One region of the Nocardioides sp. Z21_20 genome, then DNA from elsewhere that is predicted to be linked to it. Evidence: predicted binding sites of a transcription regulator. Region 1 holds the regulator's gene; the other holds the start of a gene.
What was found. Region 1 encodes HrcA, which represses chaperone genes, less so after heat shock. Its sites were predicted from a motif close to TTGGCACTCGNNNNNNNCGAGTGCCAA; they were not measured.
Positions count from the first base shown of each region.

Region 2: the regulator HrcA is predicted to act here: its motif matches at 1,457-1,483, upstream of groES (co-chaperone GroES).

Region 1 covers NZ_JCBAJX010000004.1:200,442-209,731, reverse strand. Annotated here, with positions in the region: gene AC6EH9_RS09730 (PhoH family protein) at 1-214, opposite strand, end outside; gene AC6EH9_RS09725 (HIT domain-containing protein) at 332-682, opposite strand; gene AC6EH9_RS09720 (SigE family RNA polymerase sigma factor) at 777-1,322, shown strand; gene AC6EH9_RS09715 (Gmad2 immunoglobulin-like domain-containing protein) at 1,319-2,446, shown strand; gene AC6EH9_RS09710 (Gmad2 immunoglobulin-like domain-containing protein) at 2,601-3,638, shown strand; gene AC6EH9_RS09705 (16S rRNA (uracil(1498)-N(3))-methyltransferase) at 3,658-4,407, opposite strand; gene dnaJ (molecular chaperone DnaJ) at 4,415-5,605, opposite strand; gene hrcA (heat-inducible transcriptional repressor HrcA) at 5,663-6,685, opposite strand; gene AC6EH9_RS09690 (DUF2470 domain-containing protein) at 6,825-7,514, shown strand; gene AC6EH9_RS09685 (MBL fold metallo-hydrolase) at 7,561-8,412, shown strand; gene AC6EH9_RS09680 (GrpB family protein) at 8,441-9,052, opposite strand; gene AC6EH9_RS09675 (DUF3097 domain-containing protein) at 9,149-9,290, shown strand, end outside.
Region 2 covers NZ_JCBAJX010000014.1:54,599-63,888, reverse strand. Annotated here, with positions in the region: gene AC6EH9_RS17390 (hypothetical protein) at 1-133, shown strand, start outside; gene AC6EH9_RS17385 (class I SAM-dependent methyltransferase) at 225-1,409, opposite strand; gene groES (co-chaperone GroES) at 1,649-1,945, shown strand; gene groL (chaperonin GroEL) at 2,039-3,664, shown strand; gene AC6EH9_RS17370 (GNAT family N-acetyltransferase) at 4,046-4,942, shown strand; gene guaB (IMP dehydrogenase) at 4,997-6,526, shown strand; gene AC6EH9_RS17360 (GuaB3 family IMP dehydrogenase-related protein) at 6,541-7,647, shown strand; gene AC6EH9_RS17355 (carbon-nitrogen hydrolase family protein) at 7,644-8,498, shown strand; gene AC6EH9_RS17350 (succinic semialdehyde dehydrogenase) at 8,595-9,290, shown strand, end outside.

The DNA.
Region 1 (9,290 bases):
GCCGCTCGGCGAGCGCGACCTCGCCGGGCTCGCCCTCCAGGGTGATCTGGTTGCCGCGCACGTGGATGTCGGCGGCGAAGGCCTTCTCGACCAGGCCCAGGTGCTCGTCGCCGGGCCCGAGCAGGCTCACCATGTTGATGCTGGCGGGGACGGTCACGGTGTGACGGACCACGTTGGTCGTGCTGTCCGGCTTGTCGCGCTGCGTGTCAGTCATGGATGCCCGGGCGGGCGGCCTTCCTGTAGGCGGTCGGGCGCACCTGGTCGTGGCGCCCCGTCCATGCTACGTGGTCCGCCGAGCCGGAGGCCCGCGACTTTGCCGCCACCGGCGCGCTCAGCCGGGAGGCCAGGCGAGCGGGCGACCGCCCAGCACGTGCAGATGCGCGTGGAAGACCGTCTGACCGGCGGCCGCACCGGTGTTGAAGACGCTGCGGTAGCCACCCTCGAGCCCCTCGGCCTCGGCGATCTCGGCCGCCGCCCGGTGCAGGTCGGCGAGCACGGTCGGCTCGGCGGCGGCCAGCGCCGCAGCGTCGGCGTGGTGGCTGCGCGGCACGACCAGCACGTGGGTGGGCGCCTGGGCGTTGATGTCGCGGAAGGCGAGGGTGGTCTCGCTCTCGTGCACGATCGTCGCGGGCACCGCGCCGGCGACGATGCCGCAGAACAGGCAGTCGGGGGAGGCAGTCATGTCTCACACCTTAGGGGCGTGTCAACCGCGTCCGGGCCCGGCGCGTCCCACTACCGTGATGACCCATGCGCCCCTCACGTCACGGAGCCTCGCGGTGACCCCGCGACCGGACTCCCCGGGCCAGGGCCCGGCGTGGGGGGACGCCGACACCGCACTGGAGCAGCTCTACGCCGTGCACTGGCGCCAGCTGGTCCGGCTCTCGGTGCTGCTGGTGCGCGAGCCGGCCACCGCCGAGGAGGTCGTCCAGGACGCGTTCGTCGCGGTGCACGCCCGCTGGTCGAGGCTGCGCGACCCCGACAAGGCGCTGGCCTACCTGCGCCAGAGCGTCGTCAACCGCTCCCGGTCGGTGCTGCGCCACGGCGCCGTGGTCGATCGCCACGTACGGCGCGAGGCCGCGGCGCCGGCGGGGTACGCGCCGGGCGCGGACGCGGGCGCGCTGGCCGCCGCACGCCGTACCGCCGTGCTGGACGCGATGCGTGCCCTGCCCCAGCGCCAGCGCGAGGTGCTGGCGCTGCGCTACTACCTCGACCTGTCCGAGGCCGAGATCGCGGCGACCCTGGGGATCAGCCGCGGCGCGGTCAAGAGCCATGCCTCGCGCGGCGCCGCCGCCCTGCGTCCGTTGCTGGAGGAGCACCGATGAGCCACCGCCCGCCCGGGCCCGACGACCGTCCCCTCGACCCGTCCCCGCAGGACGCGGCGCTCGGCGAGCTGCTCTCCGGGGCGGTCTCGGACATCGAGCCCGCTCACCGCCTCGACTCCATCCGCAACCGAACGAAGGTGACCCCCATGAGCAGTCGACGTCCCTGGCTCTATGCCGTCGGCGGCGCTGCCGGTGCGACCGCCGCGGTGATCGTCGCCGTCGCGGTGTTCGGCGGACAGCTGGGCGGCGGGGACGACGCCCCGGCCTCGGCGGACGCCAGCCGGCCGGCCACCAGCGCCGCGGCGCCCGAGTCACCCGAGACGCCCGAGACGCCGACCGGGACGCCCGCGGGCAGCCCCAGCCAGACGCCGTCGGCCGGGTCGGCAGTGGTGCCGGTCTACTTCGCCGCGGACGCGCCCCAGGGCCCGCGGCTGTTCCGGGAGTTCCAGCAGACGACCGAGCCCGACCTCGGCCTGGCCGCCGCGACGCTGACGATCGCCGGCACGGCCGACGACCCCGACTACCGCACCCTGTGGCCGGCCGACGTCTCCGTGCGCGCGGTCACCGCCGAGGGCCAGGAGCCGGACGTCGTCACCGTCGACCTCGCCGCGGGCCCGGACGTCGCCCTGGGCGAGCGGCCCTCGGGCATGTCCCAGCAGGAGGCGTCGCTGGCCGTCGAGCAGCTGCTCTACACCGTCCAGGGCGCCCTGCAGGTGCGCGCGCCCGTGCAGCTCCTCCTCGACGGGCAGCCCAGCGCCACCGTCCTCGGGGTGAGCGCCGCGAAGCCACTCACCCAGGGGGACCCGCTCGAGGTGCTCGCGCTGGCCAGCGTCACCGAGCCCGCCGAGGGCCAGCGGGTCTCCGGGTCGTTCACCGCCGAGGGCGTCGCCAGCTCCGTCGAGGCGACCGTCCCCTGGGAGATCCGCCAGGGCAGCACGGTCGTCGACAGCGGCTTCACGACCGCGGAGGGGTGGATGGACCGGCTCTACCCCTGGCGGGCCGAGATCGACGTCTCCGCGTTGGCGCCGGGGCGCTACACGTTCGCGGCGATGACCAACGACCCCAGTGGCGGCGAGGAGGGCTTCGGCCCCACCGAGGACACCCGCACGATCGTCGTGGAGTGAGTGCCGCCGGTCCGGTCCCCCACCGGCACCGGCCCCGCCAGCACCGCACCAGCCAGCACCGCACCCGCTCTCCCCGTACCCGCTCTCCCCGTACCCGCTCTCCCCGCACCAGCTCTCCCGCACCAGCTCTCCCGCACCAGATCAAAGGACGTCGATGAGACACCCCGCCCGCCCTGCCGCCACCGCGACCGCCGCCCTCGTGGCCGGCGCCCTCGCGCTCTCCCTGCTGAGCGGGTGCGGCGAGGACTCCGAGCCCCGGGCCGACGGCGGTCCCTCGGCGTCCGGCACGCCGGCGCGCCCGGTGTCCCCGCCGCCGAGCGGCGCCTCGGCCGGCTCCACCGATGCCTCCCCCGAGGCCTCCTCCGACGACCGGGTCGAGCCACGGGTCAGCCGCTCCGCGCGTCCCGGCGCGCGCGGGCAGGCGCCCGGGGCGGCCCCCCGGCGCGCCCCCGGCACGAGGCCCGAGACCGTCACCGTCCCGGTGTACTTCGTCGGGGACGCCCCCGGCGGCCCCCGGCTGTTCCGTGAGCTGCGCCGGGTCGCCGCCGCCGACCCGGTCGGGGCCGCCGCCGCACTGACCACGGCGGGCGAGGCGCTGGACCCCGACTACCGCTCGCTGTTCCCCGCGGGCGCGCTCGAGAGCGTCAGCCTCGAGGGCACCGGGCGGACCGGGCGCTACTCGGTGCGGCTCAGCGACCGGAGCTGGACCCAGCGTCCGGAGGCGATGACCCGGCGCCAGGCGCGGCTCGCCGTACAGCAGCTGGTCCGCACCCTCCAGGGCGCCGGGCGCTCACGCGCCCGGGTGAGGTTCCTGCTGGGGACCGAGCAGGTGCCGGTCCTCGGCCTGCAGCGCCGGCGCGGCTTCGCCGCCGCCCCTGCGCTGGACGTGCTGGCGCTGGCCAACGTCACCTGGCCACGCCACGGCCAGCGGGTCCGGGGCTCGTTCACCGCCCGGGGTCTGGCCAGCTCGTTCGAGGCCACCGTGCCGTGGGAGCTGCGGCGCCGATCGCAGGTCGTGCGATCCGGCTTCGCGACCGCGGCCGGCTGGATGGACCGGCTCTACCCCTGGCAGGCCGAGGTCGACGTGTCCGGGCTGGCTCCGGGCCGGTACACCTTCGTCGCCCTCACCGACGAGCCCTCCGGGGAGGGTGCCGGCCCCACTCGGGACACCAAGACGGTCGTCGTCAGGTAGCGCCGAGCCGGCCCGCGGGTCAGGCCCAGCGCGGGGAGCCGGCGAGCAGGGCCGCGCAGGCGGCCACCCCGGCGGTGGAGGTGCGCAGGACCTCGTGGCCCAGCCGGATCGGACGGGCGCCCGCGGCCCCGAAGGCCGCGATCTCGTCCTCGGCGACGCCACCCTCGGGGCCCACCACCAGCACGACGCGTCCGCATGTGGGCAGCGCCAGGCCGCCGATCGGCTCGACCGCCTCCTCGTGCAGCACGACGGCCAGGTCGGCGGAGCCGATCAGCTCGACGACCTCCGCGGTCGAGGCCAGCTCACGGACCTGCGGGAACCAGCTGCGCCGCGCCTGCTTGGCCGCCTCCCGGGAGGTGGCGCGCCACTTGGCCAGGGACTTGGCCGCCCGCTCGCCGCGCCACACCGCCACGCTGCGCGAGGCGGCCCAGGGCACCACGACGTCCACGCCGATCTCGGTCAGCATCTCCACCGCCAGCTCGCCCCGCTCCCCCTTCGGGAGGGCCTGGACCACCACCAGCTCCGGGGCCGGCCGGGGCGAGACCTCGGCGGCCAGCACGGTCACGGTGAACAGCCGCTTGCCGGTGCCGACGACCTCGCCGGTGACGGCGGTGCCGGCGCCGTCGGTGAGCACGACCTGCTCCCCCACCCGCAGCCGCCGTACGGCGACCGCGTGGTGGGCCTCGTCACCGGTGACCTCGACCAGCCGGCCGGCCTCGGGGACCCCCGAGGCCGCCAGCTCGGGCAGGTGGTGGACCGGAAGCGTCATCTCCTGCTCAGCGGCCCTGGAAGGCGTTGCGCAGCCGGTCCTTCAGCGTGCGGTGCTGCCCCGGCCCGACGTTGCCGCTGGGCGCCTCCTCGCCGCGCAGCGCGGCGAGCTCGAAGAGCAGCTCCTTCTGGCGCTCGTCCAGGCGCGTCGGCGTCTCGACCACCACGGTGACCACGAGGTCGCCACGACCCAGCCCGCGCAGACCGGGGACGCCGCGCCCGCGCAGCACCTGCTCGGTGCCGGACTGGGTGCCGGGACGGATCTCGAGCTCGAACTCGGTCTCCAGGTCGGTCTGCTTGTCCTGGCCCTCGGCGAGCACGTCGGCCTCGAGCGTGGGCAGCGTCAGCGTGGTGCCAAGCGCGGCCGCGGTCACCGGCAGCGACACGGTGCAGTGCAGGTCGCTGCCCTCGCGGGTGAACACCTCGTGCGGCCGGACGTGGATCTCCACGTAGAGGTCCCCGGCCGGGCCGCCGCCGGGACCGACCTCGCCCTGCTCGGGCAGCTGCACCCGGGTCCCGGTGTCGACGCCGGCCGGGATCTTCACGGTCAGGTTGCGGCGCGAGCGGATCCGTCCGTCGCCGGAGCAGTCGCGGCAGGGCTCGGGGATGATCGAGCCGAAGCCGCGGCAGGCCGGGCAGGGGCGCAGCGTGCGGATCTCGCCGAGGAAGGAGCGCTGGACCTGGGCGACCTCGCCCGCGCCACGGCAGGTCTCGCAGGTCACCGGCTCGCTGCCCGGGGCGGCTCCGTCGCCGTGACAGGTGGTGCAGACCACGGCTGTGTCGACCTTGAGCTCGTGGGTGACGCCGAACGCCGCCTCGGCCAGGTCGATCTCGAGCCGGATGAGCGCGTCCTGCCCCCGCCGCACGCGCGGGCGCGGACCGCGGCCGCCGCCCTGGCCGCCGGGAGCGTTGCCCCCGAAGAAGGCGTCCATGATGTCGGTGAAGGAGAAGCCCGCCCCCTGGCCGAAGCCGCCGTCCCCGCCGCCGAAGGGATCGCCGCCGCGGTCGTAGGCCGCCCGCTTCTGCGGGTCGGAGAGCACCTCGTAGGCGCGCGAGACCTCCTTGAAGCGCTCCTGGGTCTCCGGGTCCGGGTTCACGTCCGGGTGAAGCTGCCGGGCAAGGCGCCGGTAGGCCTTCTTGATGGCGTCCGGGTCCGCGTCGCGGTCGACGCCGAGGAGCTCGTAGAGGTCCTGACTCAAGGTGGGGTTCCTGTTCTGCTGCTGGTTGCTGGCTGGTGGCGGCTGCTGGAGGAGGGGTCAGGCCTCGTCGAGGATCCGCGAGACGTAGCGGGCCACGGCCCGCACCGAGGCCATCGTGCCCGGGTAGTCCATCCGGGTCGGTCCGACGATGCCCAGGGTGGCCAGGGCCTGCTCCCCGGGCCCGTACCCGGTGGCGACGACGCTGGTGCTGGCGAGCTCCTGGTAGGGGCCCTCGTGGCCGATCCGCACGGTGACGGCCCCGCCGCTGGTCGCCTCGCCGAGGAGCTTGAGCAGCACCACGTGCTCCTCGAGGACCTCGAGCATGGGACGGATCGCGGTGTCGAAGCCCTCGCCGAAGCGGGCGAGGTTGGCGGCTCCCCCGACCGCGACCCGCTCGTCGGAGCGGTGGTCGGACATCGCCTCGACCAGCGTGGCCACCACCTGCGCGGTCACCGCGTTGTCGTCGTGGGGCACCTCGTCGGCGAGCGCGTCGAGCGCGGCGGTGGCCTGGGAGATCTGCTCCCCGGTGGCCGCCCGGTTGACGCGGGTGCGCAGCGCGGCGAGCTGCTCCTCACCGATCGGCTCGGTCAGCTCGACCAGGCGCTGCTCGACCCGGCCGGTGCTGAGGATCAGCACCGCCAGCAGCCGGCAGGGCGTCAGCGCGACGAGCTCGACGTGACGCACGGTGCTGCGCGAGAGGGTGGGGTACTGCACGACGGCGACCTGCCGGGTGAGCTGGGCCAGCAGCCGCACGCTGCGCTGGACGACGTCGTCGAGGTCGACGGCGCCGTCGAGGAACGTCGCGATCGCGCGCCTCTCGGCGGCGCTCATCGGCTTGAGGGTGGTGAGCCGGTCCACGAACAGCCGGTAGCCCTTGTCGGTCGGCACCCGGCCGGCGCTGGTGTGCGGCTGGGTGATGAACCCCTCCTCCTCCAGCACGGCCATGTCGTTGCGCACCGTCGCCGGGGAGACACCGAGCCCGTGTCGCTCCACCAGGGCCTTGGACCCCACCGGCTCCTCGGTCGCCACGTAGTCCTCGACGATGGCACGCAGGACGGCGAGTCTGCGGTCCTCGACCATGTCACGCCTCCCTTCGGTCCGACGACGCTGAGCGCGTTGGCACTCATCCCTACTGAGTGCCAAGACTACAAGCCCGTGAGACAGCACTGGTGTTCCGGTGCAAGTGAGGTTAGGCTCCCCTAAGTCGATGAGGAGACCGATGACCACCACCCAGCAGCCCCATGACCCGAGCACGCTGGCCGGACAGGCCCGCTCGGTGCTCTCGTGCCCCGCCGCCGCCTCCCTGGAGGTCGAGGGACTCAGCCACCTCGACGACATCGTCGACCTCGCGGTCCGCGACACCTCCGGGGTGCCGACGTTCACCTGCCCGGCCGACAGCGCGCTGGCGCTGGCCGCCGGCTGCGGGCGCGCGGCCCGCCTCACCCTCGCGGCGGAGTCGGGCAGCACGCTCTCCTCGATCACCCTCTCCGGGACCCTGCGCCTGCGCCCGGTGGGCCGCGGGCACGCGCCCTGCCCGCCGTCGTTCCTGGTCGAGCTGGACCTGGATGGGGTCAGTGCGCGGACCGCGCGGTCCTCGCACGGGGTCTCCCTGGATCACTTCCGCAGCACCGAGCACGACCTGAACGACGGGTACCTGCGGCGCGTGGTCGAGCACGCCAACCAGGGCCACCCCGCCGAGCTGCGCCACACCGTGACCACGGCTCTCGGCCTGCGCGCGGGCAGCGTGGCCGGCGCCGCCATCGCCGACCTGACCCGCGACGGCGTCGAGGTGCACTGGGTCGACGTCGACGGCGCGCACACCTACCGGCTCTGGTTCCCTCGGCCGGCCCGCAGTCGCGCCGAGCTCGGCGCCCTGCTCAGCCGCGAGCTCGGCTCCGGCCTCGGCTGAGAGCCCCTCCCCCACCCACCGGCCGGCGCGCGCCTAGGGTGGTGAGATGAGGTTCACCGAGGTGGCCGACCGGGTCTGGGTCGCGCGCTATGCATGGTTCGACGTCAACGTCACCGCGATCGGCGGCGAGCACGGGCTCCTGGTCGTGGACACCCACGCCTCGAGCGCGGCCGCGGGCGAGGTGATCGCCGATCTGCGGGCCCTGGGCGCCGGCGACGTGGTGGCCGTGGTGAACACCCACGAGCACTTCGACCACACCTTCGGCAACGCGGCGATGCGCGCGGCGTACGGCGCGGTGCCGATCCACGCCCACCAGGACGCCGCGGCCGCCACCGTCGCCGCCGGCGAGCGGATCAAGCAGGCCTACCGCGACGACCCGGACGACCCGCACCGCGAGGAGGTGCTGGCGACCGAGATCGTCGCCGCGGACCACACCTTCTCCTCGGTCTGGCCCCTCGACCTCGGCGGCGGCCGCGTGGTCGAGCTGATCCACCCCGGCAAGGGCCACACCGCCGGCGACGTGGTGGTGCGCGTGCCCGACGTCGACGTGCTGCTCGCCGGCGACCTCGTCGAGGAGTCCGGCGTGCCGGGCTTCGGCGCGGACTGCCACCCGATGGAGTGGCCGCTGGCGCTCGACCTGACCCTGAACCTGCTCACCGCCTCCACGGTCGTCGTCCCCGGCCACGGCGCACCGGTGGGCAAGGAGTTCGTCGAGGAGCAGCGCGCCGCGATCGGCGTGGTGGCGGAGACCATCCGCGACCTGTCCACCCGCGGCGTGCCCGTCGACGAGGCGCTCGCCGCCGCCGAGTGGCCCTACCCGCGCGAGGACCTGGCCCACGCCGTACGACGCGGGTATGCGCACCTGCCGCGCGCCCAGCGCAACCTGCCGCTGGTCTGAGCGCGCCCGGGCCGGCCACGCGTCGAGCTCAGCCCTCGAGCAGGCCGGCCGCCACGAAGGCGCGCTGGTAGATCTCGAGGATCACCGGCTCCTTGCCCGCGTTGTAGTCCATCACCAGCTGCGATTCCGCGTCCGCCGTCTGCGCGGCCGCCCGCTTGGCGCGGACGTAGCGCTCCCGGTCGCCGGCGTCGGCGCGCAGCCAGTCACGGAAGATCCGGTGCCGGAGCGGCTCGGGACTGTCCGGGCCGAACACGTGGACCTGCCCCGCGGGCCGCTCGCTGCGCAGCATCCGGTGCCCGTGCCACCACGGCTCACGCACGCGCAGCTCGAACCCGGCCGCCTCCAGAGCGGGCAGGTAGGCCGCCTCGCGGTCGGGGTCGGCGAGGGTGAGGTCGATATCGATGACCGGCTTGGCGATCAGCCCCGGGACCGCGGTCGAGCCGACGTGGGTCAGGTCGAGGACCCGGGTGCCCAGCGCGGCCCGGATCCGCGAGGCGAGCTCCTCGTAGCGCCGCGCCCAGGCCGGATCGGGCGCGGCCAGCTCCACCCCGACCGAGGGCCCCGATCCGGGGACCCACGGCGACCGCCCGGGCGGGGGCGGCTCGTCGCGGAAGGTGACGATGTCGAGGCGGTTGGGCATGCCCACGACGCTAACCGCCTCCGGCGTGCCGCGTGGAGTGGGTCTCACCGGCGTGCCCTGCCCGGCCATGAGGCTCGCGCGCCCTAGCGTTGCCCGGTGACCTCCCGCGATCGCTACGGAACCAACGTCCTCAACACCGACTGGCGCGCGCCCAAGCGCGGCCGCGCCGTGGAGACCGAGGCCGAGCTCGGCCTGGTCGTCGAGGAGGTGACCACCGACTGGTGCGGCGAGGTCGTCG
Region 2 (9,290 bases), on a different contig from region 1:
CGCGATCGCCGCCTTCGTCGGCGCCGCCGCCCTGCTGATCCTCGCCGGGCTCGGCATGCGCCACGCCAAGAAGGTCAACGCGCTGGAGGCCGAGGGCACCACCGGTCGCCGGGCAGCCCCCGCCGGCGCCTGATCGCCCCGCTTCACCCCACGACCCGGACGGCCGGGCGGTGCACAGTCACCGCCCGGCCGTCCTCGTCATGTCCCAGACCGGGCGCCGAGGCTCACAGCGGCCGCACCAGCAGGGCGACGCCCTTGCCGGCGAGCCGGGTGAGGACCAGCGTCGCCTCGTTGTCGCCGGTCAGCCCGAGCCGCTTGCGCAGCAGCTCGGGCACGATGTCGACGCCGCGCTTCTTGATCGTCAGCCGGCCGACGCCACGCGCACGCAGCGCCGCCTTCAGCGGCTTCTCGCGGTAGGGGAGCTCCTCGAGCACCTCGTAGCCGCGGGCGAACGGGGTGCCGAACGCGTCGTCGCCGGTCACGTAGGCGATGTGCTCGTCGAGCAGCCCGCCGCCCACGCCGGCCGCCACCGCGGTGACCAGGCCCGCGCGGATCACCGCCCCGTCCGGCTCGTAGAGGTAGCGCCCCAGCTCGCGCACCGGCCGGTCGTGGCCGACGAACGGGTCGTCCTCGTCGGTGAGCGTGGCCAGCCCGCGGTCGCCGATCACCGTCGCCCGGCGTGCGGTGGTGGCCAGGTACGGCGACCACAGCGCTGCCTCCTTGACGTCCCCGGAGTCGCTGACCCACTCCGCCTCGACGCCGTCGGGGACCAGCTCGTGCGGGATCCCGGGCGCCACCTTGACCACCGAGCGCCGGGCCAGCAGCCCGGTGACGAACGGCCACGGGGGCGTCCAGCCCTCCACGTCGAAGATCCGGCCGCGCGCCGAGCGGCGGGCGGGGTCGGCGAAGGCCACCCCGAACGCCTCGGTGTCGACCTGGGTGACGTCGGCGACCATCACCGCCCCCTCGAGCCCGAGCGCGGCGAGGTTGGCCTCGGCCACCGCCACCCGGACCGGGTCCAGGTCGACCCCGGCGGCGGTCAGGCCGGCCTCGCAGAAGGCGATCAGGTCCCCGCCGATGCCGCAGCCCAGGTCCACCACGGAGGAGGGAGCCGCGGCGGCGAGCCGGGCCGCCCGGTGCTGGGCGACGCGGTGCCGGGTGGCCTGCTCGAGGGCGTCGGGGGTGAAGTACATCCGCACTGCCCGCTCGCCGAGCTTGGCGACGGCCCGGGCGCGCAGCTGGACCTGGGTGAGCGCGGCGGCGGCGTGGGCGGGGTCGGCCTCGATGCGCCGTACCGCGGCCGCGGAGCGCACCGGGTCGCCGGCCGCGTCGGCGTACGCGTGGGTGGCCTGCTCCAGCACGCGCTGGCCGGTGTCGGTGAGCAGCCAGCGGAAGTCGTCGAGGTCCACCCCTGGATCCTCTCAGAGGCCGGATGGCGCTCCACGGGCCGACCGTTCTGGCACTCCGTCAGGTCGAGTGCTAACGTCTGTTCTGGCACTCTCACCCTGAGGGTGCCAGTGCTTGCAACGAAGTGCGACCCCCGCGACGGCGTACCTCCGAGCAGGCTCAACACGTGCCGGAGCGGTCTCGATTGAAGAGCGCTCCCACTTCGAGTCAAGACCTAGTGGAGAAAGTGGAGGTCGACATCGTGTCGGTCAACATCAAGCCTCTCGAGGACCGCATCGTCGTCAAGCCCCTTGACGCCGAGCAGACCACGGCTTCCGGCCTGGTCATCCCCGATACCGCCAAGGAGAAGCCCCAGGAGGGCGAGGTCGTGGCCGTTGGCCCCGGCCGCTTCAACGAGGACGGCGACGAGCGCATCCCCATGGACATCTCCGTGGGCGACAAGGTCATCTACAGCAAGTACGGCGGCACCGAGGTCAAGTACGCCGGCGAGGAGTTCCTCATCCTCTCCGGTCGCGACGTCCTCGCTATCGTTTCCTGATTTTCCCTGGGTCGTGTGCCTGAGGACGCGCCCTCCCGCTGAGGAGGGCGCGTTCCTCGGGAGCACGGCCCGATCGCGTTCACGAGGAGAGCAATGCCCAAGATCCTGGAGTTCGACGAGGACGCCCGCCGCGCGCTCGAGCGCGGTGTCGACGCCCTCGCCAACGCCGTCAAGGTGACGCTCGGCCCGAAGGGCCGCTACGTCGTCCTCGACAAGAAGTGGGGCGCCCCGACCATCACCAACGACGGTGTCACCGTCGCGCGTGAGATCGAGCTGGACGACCCGTTCGAGAACCTCGGCGCCCAGCTGTGCAAGGAGGTCGCCACCAAGACCAACGACATCGCCGGTGACGGGACGACGACCGCCACGGTCCTCGCCCAGGCGATGGTGCACGAGGGGCTGCGCGCGGTGGCCGCCGGCGCCAACCCGATGGGCCTCAAGCGCGGCATGGACGCTGCGGCGGAGGCCGTCGGCGCCGCGCTGCGCGACGCCGCCCGCGAGGTGGAGTCCAAGGAGGACATGGCCTCGGTGGCCACCATCTCCTCGCGCGACAGCGTGATCGGCGAGCTGCTCGCCGAGGCCTTCGACAAGGTCGGCAAGGACGGGGTGATCACCGTCGAGGAGTCCAACACCATGGGCACCGAGCTGGAGTTCACCGAGGGGATGCAGTTCGACAAGGGCTACATCTCGCAGTACTTCGTCAGCGACCCCGAGCGGATGGAGGCCGTCCTCGACGACCCCTACATCCTGCTGCACCAGGGCAAGATCTCGGCCGTCGCCGAGCTGCTGCCGCTGCTGGAGAAGGTCATCCAGTCCGGCAAGCCCCTGTTCATCCTCGCCGAGGACGTCGAGGGCGAGGCCCTGTCGACGCTGGTGGTCAACAAGATCCGCGGCACGTTCAACGCCGTCGCGGTCAAGGCTCCGGCCTTCGGTGACCGCCGCAAGGCGATGATGCAGGACATCGCGACGCTGACCGGTGGTCAGGTCGTGGCGCCCGAGGTCGGGCTCAAGCTCGACCAGGTCGGTCTCGAGGTGCTGGGCCAGGCCCGTCGCGTCGTGATCACCAAGGACAACACCACCATCGTCGACGGCGCCGGTGACGCCGCCGAGGTCGAGGGTCGCGTCAACCAGATCAAGGCCGAGATCGAGAACACCGACTCCGACTGGGACCGCGAGAAGCTCCAGGAGCGCCTCGCGAAGCTGGCCGGCGGTGTCTGCGTGATCAAGGTCGGCGCCGCCACCGAGGTGGAGCTGAAGGAGAAGAAGCACCGCATCGAGGACGCCGTCTCCGCGACGCGCGCCGCGATCGAGGAGGGCATCGTCGCCGGTGGCGGCTCCGCCCTCATCCACGCGGTCAAGGTCCTCGAGGACGGCCTCGGCCTCGAGGGCGACGAGGCGGCCGGCGTGCGCGTCGTACGCAAGGCTGCCGACGAGCCGCTGCGCTGGATCGCCGAGAACGGTGGCGAGAACGGCTACGTGGTGACCACCAAGGTGCGCGAGCTCGGGGTGGGCAACGGCTACAACGCCGCCACCGGCGAGTACGGCGACCTGGTCGCCCAGGGCGTGCTCGACCCGGTCAAGGTGACCCGCTCCGCGCTGGTCAACGCGACCTCGATCGCCGCCATGCTGCTCACGACCGAGACCCTGGTCGTCGAGAAGCCCGAGGACGAGGACGACGCCCCGGCCGCTGCCGGCCACGGGCACGGTCACGGCCACTGAGCCGTACCACTCCTCACCGCACCACCAGCACTCCCCGGCCGAACCTCGGCCGGGGAGTGCTGTGTTTCTGGGGGTGGTGCGGGGGCGGGGGAGTGGCGGGCGGGTGCTGGGGCGCCGATTGGGCGGAGACGGCGGCTGCTGGGCCGGTTTTCGCTCCGTTGGGGACCAAACGGCGTCCTTTCCGCCGTGGCGGCCGGTGATGGGCGCCGATTGGGCAGAGACGGCATGTCTGGGGCCGGATTCGCCTCCGTTGGGGACCAAACGGCGCGGGGCGGGGGGCGGGGCGGCAGACGGCGGCCGTCACGGGCCCGAAACACCGTGGACGCTCCCCGGCAACGCACGCAGCGCAGGCTGGGGTCTTTGCTGTTGAGGAGGAGAGCGATGCTCTGGAGAGTCCGCACGAACATGCCCGACCGACCGGGCGCGCTGGCCGTGCTGGCGCGCGGCTGTGGCGATGCCGGGGTGAACATCCTGGGGCTGCAGATCTTCCCGGGGGTCGGGTCGGTGACCGACGAGCTGGTGCTGCGCACGCCCGACGACTGGGGCATCGGCGACCTCGTCGGTCTGGTCGAGGGCTCGGGGGTGCAGGCGGTCCAGGTGCTCGCCTGCACCGAGGCCGCCCTGGTGGACCAGCCGGCCCGCTACGTCCAGGCGGCCCGGACGATCCTGGCCAGCCCGGCGGGGTTCCCGGAGGTGGTGGCCCAGCTCTTCGACGCGGAGGCGGATCCCGCCGGCCGGGGCGCCCCGGTCCAGGACGTCATGGACCTCACCGTCGGCGACGTGCAGGTGCAGGTACGCCGCACGGCGCCGTTCACCGCGACCGAGCACGCCCGGGGGGCCGCGCTGGCCGACCTGGTCAGCGACGTGCTGCACCGCAGCCGCGAGGCGGCGCTGGTGCCCAACCTGGCCCGGCGCCTCGGTACCGGGGCCACCCCGTCCTACGAGCTGAGCGGCGACACGATCTCGGCGGTCGTCGACGAGACCGTGGTCGGGCTGGCGCAGGTGCAGGCGGAGGGCGACGAGCCGGGGGTCCGCGAGGTCACCCTCCGCGTCGACCCGGCCTGGCAGCGCCGCGGCATCGGCACCCGCCTGCTCACCGACGCGGCCCGGCTGGCCTCCGGGCAGGGGGCCGCGGAGATCGTGCTCGCCACCCGCGCCGACAACCAGGCGGTGCTCCCGATGGTGCTGGCGGCGGGGCTGCGCGGACGGATCCGGATGGCCGCCGAGGTGCTGACCGTGCGGGTGCCGGTGCGCGACCTCAAGCCGTTGGGGCTCTGAGCGGGCGCGCCGATAGACTGGGGGCCTCCTGCCACACGAAAGGCTCGTGGAACCTTGACCTCTGCTCCCGCTGGCGCATCCGACGGAGTCCCCGAGAAGTTCGCGGCACTCGGCCTCACCTACGACGACGTCCTGCTGCTCCCCGGTGAGTCCGACCTGGCGCCGTCCGAGATCGACACGACCTCCCGGCTCACCCGGGAGATCAGCCTGAAGGTGCCGCTGGTCTCCGCCGCCATGGACACCGTGACCGAGTCGCGGATGGCCATCGCGATGGCCCGCCAGGGCGGGCTCGGCGTGCTGCACCGCAACCTCTCGATCGAGGACCAGGCCTACCAGGTCGACCTCGTCAAGCGCACCCAGACCGGCATCATCTCCAACCCGATCACGATCGGTCCGGACGCGACGCTGGAGGAGCTGGACAAGATCTGCGGCGAGTTCCGGGTCTCCGGGCTCCCCGTCGTCGACGCCGGCCAGCACCTGCTCGGCATCATCACCAACCGCGACCTGCGCTTCACCCCGGTCGCGGAGTGGTCGACCACCAAGGTCTCCGAGGTGATGACCAGCGAGGGCCTGGTCACCGGCCCGATCGGCATCTCGCGCGACGACGCCACCCTGCTGCTGCGCCGGCACAAGAAGGAGCGGCTGCCGCTGGTCGACGAGCAGGGCCGCCTCGCCGGCCTGATCACGGTCAAGGACTTCGTGAAGTCCGAGCAGTTCCCGCACGCCACCAAGGACGCCGACGGCCGACTGATGGTGGGTGCGGCCATCGGCTACTTCGGCGACGCCTGGGAGCGGGCCACCCGGCTGATCGAGGCCGGCGCCGACGTGCTGGTCGCCGACACCGCGCACGGTCACGTCCGGCTGCTGCTCGACATGGTGCGCCGCCTCAAGACCGACCCGGGCACCCGCCACGTGCAGGTCATCGGCGGCAACGTCGCCACCCGCGCCGGGGCCCAGGCCTTCGTCGACGCCGGCGTGGACGCGGTCAAGGTCGGCGTCGGACCCGGCTCGATCTGCACGACGCGCGTGGTCACCGGGGTCGGCGTACCCCAGGTCACGGCCGTCTACGAGGCGTCCCTGGCGTGCCGCCCGGCCGGCATCCCGGTCATCGCCGACGGCGGCATGAAGCACTCCGGCGAGATCGCCAAGGCCCTGGTGGCCGGCGCGGACGCGGTGATGCTCGGCTCCCTGCTCGCCGGCTGCGAGGAGTCGCCCGGTGAGCTGGTCTTCGTCAACGGCAAGCAGTTCAAGGCCTACCGCGGCATGGGGTCGCTCGGGGCGATGTCGAGCCGCGGGAAGAAGTCCTACTCCAAGGACCGCTACTTCCAGGCCGAGGTCACCAGCGACGACAAGATCGTCCCCGAGGGCATCGAGGGCCAGGTCGCCTACCGCGGACAGCTCGGCGCCGTCACCCACCAGCTCGTCGGCGGCCTGACGCAGTCGATGTTCTACGTCGGCGCCCGGACCGTGCCCGAGCTGCAGGAGAAGGGCCGCTTCGTGCGGATCACCTCCGCCTCGCTCAAGGAGAGCCACCCCCACGACGTGCAGATGACCGTCGAGTCGCCCAACTACCACGGCATCTGACGACAGGAATCGACATGACCGACATCGAGATCGGCCGGGCCAAGCGCGGCCGGCGTGCCTACTCCTTCGACGACATCGCGATCGTCCCCTCGCGCCGTACCCGTGACCCCGAGGAGGTGAGCATCGCCTGGCAGATCGACGCCTACCGCTTCGACCTGCCGATCCTCGCGGCCCCGATGGACTCGGTGATGTCGCCGGAGACCGCGATCGCCTTCGGTGAGTACGGCGGCCTCGGGGTGCTCAACCTCGAGGGCCTGTGGACGCGCTACGAGGACCCGCTGCCGCTGCTCGAGGAGGTCGCCACCCTGCGCGGGGTGGACGCGACCCGCCGCATGCAGCAGATCTACGCCGAGCCGATCAAGGCCGAGCTGATCACCGCCCGGCTCCAGCAGATCCGCGACGCGGGCGTCACCGTGGCCGGGGCGCTGTCGCCGCAGCACACCAAGGAGTTCGCCAAGACCGTCGTCGACGCCGGCGTCGACATGTTCGTGATCCGCGGGACGACGGTCTCGGCCGAGCACGTCTCCTCGCAGTCCGAGCCGCTGAACCTCAAGGAGTTCATCTACGAGCTCGACGTACCGGTGGTCGTCGGCGGCTGCGCGACCTACCAGGCGGCGCTGCACCTGATGCGCACCGGCGCCGCCGGCGTGCTGGTTGGCTTCGGCGGCGGCGCGGCGCACACCACCCGCACCGTGCTCGGCGTCGCGGTGCCGATGGCCTCCGCGGTCGCCGACGTCGCGGCCGCGCGCCGCGACTACCTCGACGAGTCCGGGGGCCGCTACGTCCACGTCATCGCCGACGGCTCGATCGGCCGCTCCGGCGACCTGACCAAGGCGATCGCCTGCGGCGCCGACGCGGTGATGGTCGGCTCGCCGTTCGCGCGTGCCACCGACGCCCCGGGGCGCAGCTTCCACTGGGGCGCGGAGGCCTGGCACGGCGAGCTGCCGCGCGGCGAGCGCGTGGAGTTCGAGCCGGTCGGCACCCTGCAGGAGATCCTGTTCGGCCCCTCCCGGATGGCCGACGGCACGATGAACCTGGTCGGCGCCCTGAAGCGCGCGATGGCCACCACCGGCTACACCGACCTCAAGGAGTTCCAGCGGATCGAGGTCATCGTCGGGTGAGCCCGGTGCTGCGGGTGGCGGCCGGCCAGGCCGTCTCGGTCGCCGGCGACGTGACGCGCAACGTCGCCACCGCCGCCCGCATCACCGAGCTCGCGGGGGGCCAGGGCGTGCGGCTGCTGGTGCTGCCCGAGGCGTTCCTCACCGGCTACGACGTCGACGCCTTCGCCGGCCCGATCCCGGGCGACGACGAGCTCGAGGGTGCCTGGCTCGACCCGCTGCGAGCCGCGGCCACGGACGCCGACTGCGTGGTGGTGGTGAGCACCGCCCTGCGCCGCGTGCGCGGCACTGCGCTGGGAGGCGGCCTCGACGGCGGCGGTCGCGACGGCCTGGCGCGCCGTACCCTCGCGCAGCTGGTGGTGCGCCCCGAGGGAACCGTCACCGCCCCCTACGACAAGCAGCACCTCGTCCCCCTCGAGCGGGAGTTCTTCGTGCCCGGCGAGCATGGCGCCTCGATCACCGTCGACGGCGTGGAGCTGGGGCTGAGCGTCTGCTACGACGGCTGCTTCCCCGAGCACGCCCGGGCCGCCGCCGACGACGGGGCGCTGGGCTACCTCAACTCCGCGGCGTACTTCCCGGGCGGCGCGCACCGGCGCGACCTGTACTACCCGGCGCGGGCGGTGGAGAACGGCATGTACGTCGTGTTCGCCGGGCTGACCGGGCGCTGCGGGGGAGCGGAGTTCATCGGCGGCTCCGCGGTATACGACCCCGAGGGCCGGCCGCTGGCCAGGCTGGGCGAGGAGGCCGGCCTGGCGATCGCGGACCTGGACCCGGCGGTGGTCGCCTCGACCCGGGCCACCCACCCCATGCACCACGACCACCGCGACGACCTGGGGCCGAGGCTGCGCGGCTGAGCGCGGAAAGCGTTTACAGGTCCAGCGAATGTGTCAAACGCTACACCTTGCTACCCGAGGGTAGTTTCGGAGACGCGGGTCACATACTCTCGGTACATGAGCGCCCAGAGCCCCCGGGGGAACGACCCGCTGCTGCATGGCCCGGCCGACCCCGAGCACGACCCGACGGCGGCGTACGCCCTCGAGCCCGACTACGTCAACGCGCTGACCCGGCGCATCCTCGCCACCTCCGGCGAGAGCAAGCCGGTGAGCTCGCCGCTGAGCGGGCAGCCGCTGGCGCACATCCCGCAGTCCAGCGACGCCGACGTCCAGACCGCCTTCGTCCGCGCCCGCCGCGCCCAGGCGGCCTGGGCACGGACGTCGCTGGAGGAGCGGGCGGCGACGCTGATGCGCCTGCACGACCTGGTCCTGGACCGCCAGGACGAGATCATCGACCTGATCGTGCTGGAGTCCGGCAAGGCCCGCAAGCACGCCTTCGACGAGCCGCTGCACATCGCGCTGACCGCGCGCTACTACGCCCGCACCGCGCACACGCACCTGTCCACCGAGCGCCGCCTCGGCGTGGTCCCCGGCCTGACCCGGGTCGAGGTCAACCACGTCCCCAAGGGAATCGTCGGCATCATCTCGCCGTGGAACTACCCCTTCACGATGGCGCTGTGCGACGGCCTGCCCGCGCTGCTGGCCGGCAACGCGGTGATCACCAAGCCGGACGCGCAGACGATGCTCTCGGCGCTGCTGGCCGCGCAGCTGCTCGAGGAGGCCGGGTTCCCACCGGACCTGTGGCAGGTCCTG